One region of the Novosphingobium kalidii genome, then DNA from elsewhere that is predicted to be linked to it. Evidence: riboswitches for the same ligand, from Rfam matches in the RefSeq annotation. Region 1 holds a riboswitch; the other holds the start of a gene.
The links. Region 1 has a riboswitch for cobalamin ahead of ABVV53_RS02450 (TonB-dependent receptor plug domain-containing protein). Riboswitches for the same ligand answer to the same signal wherever they lie in the genome.

Region 1 (3,201 bases):
CTCGGCAATGGTCGGATCCGGGTAGCGGCCGCCGAGGAAGTAGAACCCGCCGCTGGAGAAGAGATTGGAGACGAATGCGGAGATTACCAGCAGCGCGGCCGCGGCGAAAAGTGCGGAGAGCCGCTCACCCAAGCGCTCGGCCACGAAGCGACCCGCGAACCACATCACTCCGTAGGCGGGAAGCAGCATCCAGTATGCGGGCGTGAAGCAGAAGCCGGAGCCGCCGAGAACGTAGATCTTCACGACATCTATGGCGAAGCCGAGGGCAAACAGCCCCGCGAAGGCCATTGGACGCCGCACGAAGTATCCAAGCACGAAGAAGCTCGCGAGGCTGGTGTCGGGCAGATGCACCACATGGCTGAGCGAGTGCGTGCGGGTGATGAGCATGACGGCGGCGAGCGTGGCGAATGTCGCCAGCTCGAAGCGCGGCGACTGCAAGGAAAGACGACGGTCCATAGAGGGTCTCCGGTCAGGGCTGTGGAAGAGCGCGCCCGCAGCTGGCGCGCGATCACGTGAAGGAAGCAAGGCAAAGCGACAGCTGCCGTCTCTAGCAGGTCAGCGTTTGGACATAACGTACGGCTCCCCTTCGACGCGACACACGAATGTCGTCCGCCAAGGGTCTTGCCCGCATTGTGCGAGCCCCTCGTTCGCTCGGTTCATCCCGCCCGCGCGAAGGAACGACGGCATCAGGCCGGTTTCCTGACTTCCGGATCAAACACGCTGGTCGCCGCCTTCTCGGGAGTAAGCCTCCCAATGGCATCGTGGCGATGCGCTCACCGGTCACAGTTGCGGGAGCAGTGCTGGTCTCCAGCGGACAACGCCGCCAGCCCCAGACTTCCCGATTAAGCCCCTTCGGGCACCCGATACGCGAGCCGCGATAAGCCATGTCTCGGCGAGCGGCAAGCTTCAGCCACTTGCATGCAGCGTATGTCCGGGATAGGGGCCGCGCCGCGACAGGTTCCCTGCGAAGGGATCAAAAGGGAACTCGGGTGAAAGCCCCGGGCTGCCCCTGCAACTGTAAGCGGTGAGCCATCCGGCCATTTCGCCATTGGGACTTCCCAGTTCTGAGAAGGCGGCCGGAACGGTGCTGACCCGCAAGCCAGGAGACCTACCTGACGCAGTCGTTCTTCATCCGGGCAGGGTGCACCGGGTGTTCGAGGGCCCTCGCCACAAGCAGGGTCGCCCCTCGTGCAACGACAGCACTGCCTTGCCGGGAAACCGCGCAAGGGGCGTCATGTCGTGCCCTGCGTACGGGGCAAGCGCGCACGTTCCCTTGCGACGGTCGACCGGCAGGTTCGACGCCGTTTGCTGGAAGGGACTTCATCTTGCCTCGTATCACTTCTCTGGCCGCTGTTCCGGTCATCACGCTGCTTCTCTCCGCTCCCGCTTACGCCGACGAGGCGCCGGATCAGAGCATCGTCGTCAGCGCCTTCCGCGCTCCCGTCTCCCAGGAACGCAACTCCTCCAGCGTCACTGTCCTTGACGAAGAGGCTATCATTGAGGAGCAGCCGATCGCTGTCTCCGACATTCTCCTGCGCACGCCCGGCATCAGCCTTTCACGCAACGGCGGCTACGGCGCTGTTACATCGTTGCGGATTCGCGGCGCCGACGCCGGGCAGACCGTCATGGTGATCGATGGCATGCGCTTGTCCGATCCCTCATCCACCGCTGGCGGATATGGCTTCTCGAACCTGATGCTCGACGACATCGAGCGCATAGAAATCCTGCGCGGCCCGCAGTCGATCCTGTGGGGTAGCGATGCGATCGGAGGCGTGGTCCACGTCACCACACGCCGGCCCGAGAAGCCGCTTGAAGGCAGCATTGCACTCGAAGGAGGAAGCAACGAAACCGTTTCTGCTCGCGCAGGTATCGGCGGCACGAGCGAGGCTATCGACTGGCGCCTGGCAGGCTCCACCTTCACCACTGACGGGATTTCTACGCGCGCCAACGGCACCGAGGACGACGGCTATTCCCGCCAGGCTGCAAGCGGTACGGTGACGGTGCGGCTGGCAGAGGGTGTCTCGCTCGATGTGCGGGGCTACTGGGCCGAAGCTCGCAACGACTTCGATGACTTCAGCGGCGATAGCAGTGCCTATGGTGTGACCGAGGAATGGTCTGGCTACGCAGGCCTCAACTTTGCACTGCTCGGCGGCAAACTGGTGAACCGGCTCGCAGTGCTCCAGACCGAGACGGACCGCGAGAACTACGATCCATCACGCCGCGTCCGTCAGATCACCTTCGATGCGCAGGGCAGAGTCCGGCGGTTCGAATACCAGGGTACTTACCGCGCCTCCGAGGCGCTGGGCGTTGTTTTCGGAGCCGAGCGCGAGGAGCAGCGCATGACCACGGCTTCGCCATCGAACACTCTTGCGCCTTATACGCTGGTCCCGAGCGAGGCCGACACCGACAGTCTCTATGGGCAGGTCCGGCTTACGCCGGTTGCCGGTCTCACACTGAATGCAGGCGCGCGCTACGATCACCAGTCGCGCTTTGGCGACAACACGGTGCTCAGCGCCGGCGCTGTCTACACTCCCAACGACGGCGCCACAATTCTGCGCGCCAGTTACGACGAAGGCTACAAGGCGCCTTCGCTTTACCAGCTCTTCAGCGCCTATGGTGTCGCCGATCTGGGACCTGAGAAGGCGAAGGGCTGGGAAGTCGGCCTTGAGCATCGCTTTGGGGAGATCTTTGAAGCCTCGGCGACCTGGTTCCAGCGCGATACCGACAACCTCATTGACTTTGCGTATTGCCCGACCACTGGCGCCCAGCCGCCGATCTGCTTCATCCCGGGCACCGCTACGAGCCGTTTCGGGTACTACGCCAACATCAAGGAGAGCCGCGCTCGCGGGCTCGAACTGGCCGGCTCGGCTCGCTGGAACGTGCTCTTCGTGGAGGGCAACTACAGCTGGATCAAGGCTGAGGACCGCAGCGATGACAGCGCCTTCTATGGCCGCCAGCTCGCCCGTGTGCCGCGCCATCTCGCCAACCTGGAGGGCGGCGTGGAACTTCCCTCCGGTCTGCGGGCCAGCGTGGCGGCGCGCTATTCGGGCGAAAGCTTCAACAACGCCAGCAGCGCCGAAGTGCTCGACGACTACTGGCTTGTCGACTTGCGGGCGCAGTGGCGCGTGAGCGAAGCGCTGATCTTGCAGGTACGCGTCGAGAACGTTGCGGACGAGGATTACCAGACGGCAAGCGATTATT
Region 2 (3,201 bases), on a different contig from region 1:
CGGCATCAAGCCTGCCGATCAACTCGCCGAAGTCACCCGCTCGATTGCAGAGTCAGCGGCGGCATCGAAGGCGGCCTTCGAGCCGCGTGTACCTGGCGGCCGCTCCAAGCCCGAAGTCTGGAGCAACTGGGCCGACTATTCGCAGCGGTTGGACGCGTTCGAGCGCGACACCAGGCAACTCGCGGAGCTGGGCGCCAAGGGCGACCTTGCCGGCGTCACCGGGATGCTCGGCAGCGCATTGCCGTGCAAGGAGTGTCACGACGTCTATCGTGAGCCGAAAAAGTAGCATTTCTGAGGTCGGGTTAATGCCTCCCTGTCGCGAAGCCACGGGCAGCATATGACGATCCGGAGTAATTGATGAAGAAGAGGATGATGAGCTTGCCCAGTTTCAGCCGCTTTCATATTCTGGCAGCCCTGACGCTTGCCGGCGTAGCAGCTCCCTTGCTTGCGGCCCCTGCCGATGCCGTTCGCGCCCGCATCGCCGGCTATAAGCACCTGGGAGCGGCCTTCAAGGCGGTGAATGATGGGCTGCGCAGGCCTTCCCCGGACAAAGCCGAGCTTCTGGGCGCCGCACGCACGATCCGCCAGTCCGCAGCTCAGCAATACAAGTGGTTTCCTCGCGGCAGCGGCCCTCAGGCTGGTGTGAAAACTGCAGCCAAAGCGGCGATCTGGACGGATCCCGTCAAGTTCAAGCAAGCGCAGGACGCTTTCGCAGCAAAGGCAGTCGCCTTGGAGCGTGCCGTCGCTTCGGGCGATGCTGGCGCCATCCGCAGCGCCAGTCGGAGCCTGGGCGCGACATGCAAGGGCTGCCACGACCAGTTCCGGTCAGAGAGCTAGTAACAGGAGGCGTACCGCCGCAAGGGCGGACGCGGATCGGAGATAACCATGACGATCGCACGCCGCCGCTTCCTGGGGCTTGTGCTGACAAGTGCCCCACTCATCGGCGTCCTTGCCAGCACTTCCGCCCGCGCCGCCACCTGCTATGACCCGGCTGCGCTTCCGCTAAGCCAGAAAAACCGGCGCAGGTCGCTCGGCTACATGGAAGTCGCCGACGATCCCGCAAAGCGCTGCGCGGGATGCGCGTTCTTCACAGCGACTGCCGAAGAGTGCGGTCAGTGTGCGATGCTTAGCTCTACCGTGAATTCAGGGGCGTCGTGCGGCTCCTTCGCACCGCGGCCGAACGGCTGACAGATCGCGTAAGTTACCCCACAGCTTTCCCGATATCCGCGGCCACGAGGGATCGGATCTTGGCTTTTGCGGTACGTTGGATTAGCCAGGCTGCGGAAGCCGGGTCTTGCTGGCTTTCGAATGATCGCGCCGGTGCCCCCAACGGGGCTTAATCGGGAATGCGGTGTGGGGGCTTACTCCCAAATCCGTGGCTGTCCCTGCAACTGTAAGCGGATAGCGCGATGCACATTGCCTCTCATTGAAGGGGCAGCCACTGGGCCGGGCGCGAAATCGTGCGAGGCTTGGGAAGGCGTGCATCAAGCTGTGACCCGTGAGCCAGGAGACCTGCCGGCGTCTGGTCGCTCTTGCCTTGGTCCAGGGGATGGCCGCGGCACGGTGAACTCCGTCTGAGCGACGAACGTGCGGCTGGGGCCGCATCGGTGACGTGCGTCGGTCGCCTTTGGCGTCGGCTGTCGCGCGTGCCGACCGTTCGCGCGGACGCCCCGGCCTTGTCGTGAAGACGCCCGGGGAACTTTCATGTTTAAGTCTATCGTGACTGGCGGCACTTGCGCCGCATTTCTGCTGCCGAGCCTCGCCTGCGCGCAAGATGGCGCGCGGGGCTCACACAAGCCCGCCAAGAGGAACCTTCTCGCCTCTTTTCGCGGGAGGAGCCAACCATGATCTTATCGGGCTCATCGTTCCTCAGGAGACGTGTCGGCGTTCTGCTTGTGGTGCTGATCTGCGCCAACTTGGCGGTTTGGGTCTGGGCCTACAGCCTGTTCCATGGGCAGCCGCTGATGCTGGGGACCGCCTTGCTGGCTTGGGGTCTGGGCTTGCGCCATGCCGTCGATGCCGACCACATAGCGGCGATCGACAATGTGACCCGCAAGCTGATGCAGGACGGGCAGCGGCCCATCGCGGTCGGCTTCTGGTTCGCGGTGGGGCATTCGGCGATCATCGCCATCGCCTCCGTCGCGATCGCGCTGACGGCCAATGCCTTGGCGCGGTTCGGTGCGTTCAAGGAGGTGGGCGGCGTGATCGCGACCATGATCTCGGCGCTGTTCCTGTTTGCCATCGCCGCCATGAACCTGGTGATCCTGCGCTCGGTCTGGCGCACCTTCGCGCACGTTCGTGCGGGCGGCTCCTATGTCGAGGATGATCTGGACATCCTGCTAGGATCCCGCGGCCTTCTATCGCGGCTGTTCCGGCCGATGTTCCGCCTCGTTAACAAGAGCTGGCACATGGCCCCGCTCGGCTTCCTGTTCGGGCTGGGCTTCGACACCGCGACGGAAGTGGCGATCCTGGGCATGTCAGCCAGCCAGGCGGCGAGCGGGCTGTCGATCGGCACAATCCTGGTGCTGCCCGCGCTGTTCGCGGTTGGCATGGCGCTGGTCGACACCGCCGACGGCGTGGTGATGCTGGGCGCTTACGAGTGGGCTTTCGTCAAGCCGATCCGCAAGTTGTATTACAATATCACCATCACCCTGATCTCCGCCATGGTGGCCATCGTCATCGGCGGGATCGAGGCGCTGGCGCTGATCGGCGACAAGTTAGGCCTCACTGGCGCGCCATGGCGCATCGCCGCGGAACTGGGCGAGCACTTCAACAGCCTTGGCTTTGCCATTATCGGACTGTTCGTGCTGTGCTGGCTGGCAAGCTTCGCGATTTATCGCTGGAAACGGTTCGACGAGATCGAGGTTACGCCAGCCGCCTGATGGAGACGACAAGAGCGATTGGCTTGGCTACCGCTTTGAGTTAGGGCGATCATCGAAACGCCGGTAAAACAGCGTTTCGATGATCGCGCCGGTGCCCTCGCAAGGGGCTTAATCGGGAATGCGGTGAGGGGGCTTGCTCCCAATTCCGCGGCTGTCCCTGCAACTGTAAGCGGATAGCACGATGCACATCGCTCCTGAATGCGGGAGCAGCCACTGGGCCCCGCCGTGCAGGCGAAGTCTGGGAAGGCGTGCATCAAGCTGTGACCCGTGAGCCAGGAGACCTGCCGGCGCACCGGTCGCTCTTGCCTGATCCAGGGGA

Region 2: another riboswitch for cobalamin. It lies ahead of ABVV53_RS10310 (HoxN/HupN/NixA family nickel/cobalt transporter); the one in region 1 lies ahead of ABVV53_RS02450 (TonB-dependent receptor plug domain-containing protein).

Annotation. Positions count from the first base shown of each region.
Region 1 covers NZ_JBEWLY010000007.1:124,769-127,969, forward strand. The annotation lists gene ABVV53_RS02445 (hypothetical protein) at 1-456, opposite strand, end outside; cobalamin riboswitch at 673-879, opposite strand; cobalamin riboswitch at 939-1,130, shown strand; gene ABVV53_RS02450 (TonB-dependent receptor plug domain-containing protein) at 1,326-3,201, shown strand, end outside.
Region 2 covers NZ_JBEWLY010000014.1:103,139-106,339, reverse strand. The annotation lists gene ABVV53_RS10325 (c-type cytochrome) at 1-286, shown strand, start outside; gene ABVV53_RS10320 (c-type cytochrome) at 358-837, shown strand; gene ABVV53_RS10315 (hypothetical protein) at 886-1,188, shown strand; cobalamin riboswitch at 1,302-1,534, shown strand; gene ABVV53_RS10310 (HoxN/HupN/NixA family nickel/cobalt transporter) at 1,845-2,882, shown strand; cobalamin riboswitch at 2,955-3,185, shown strand.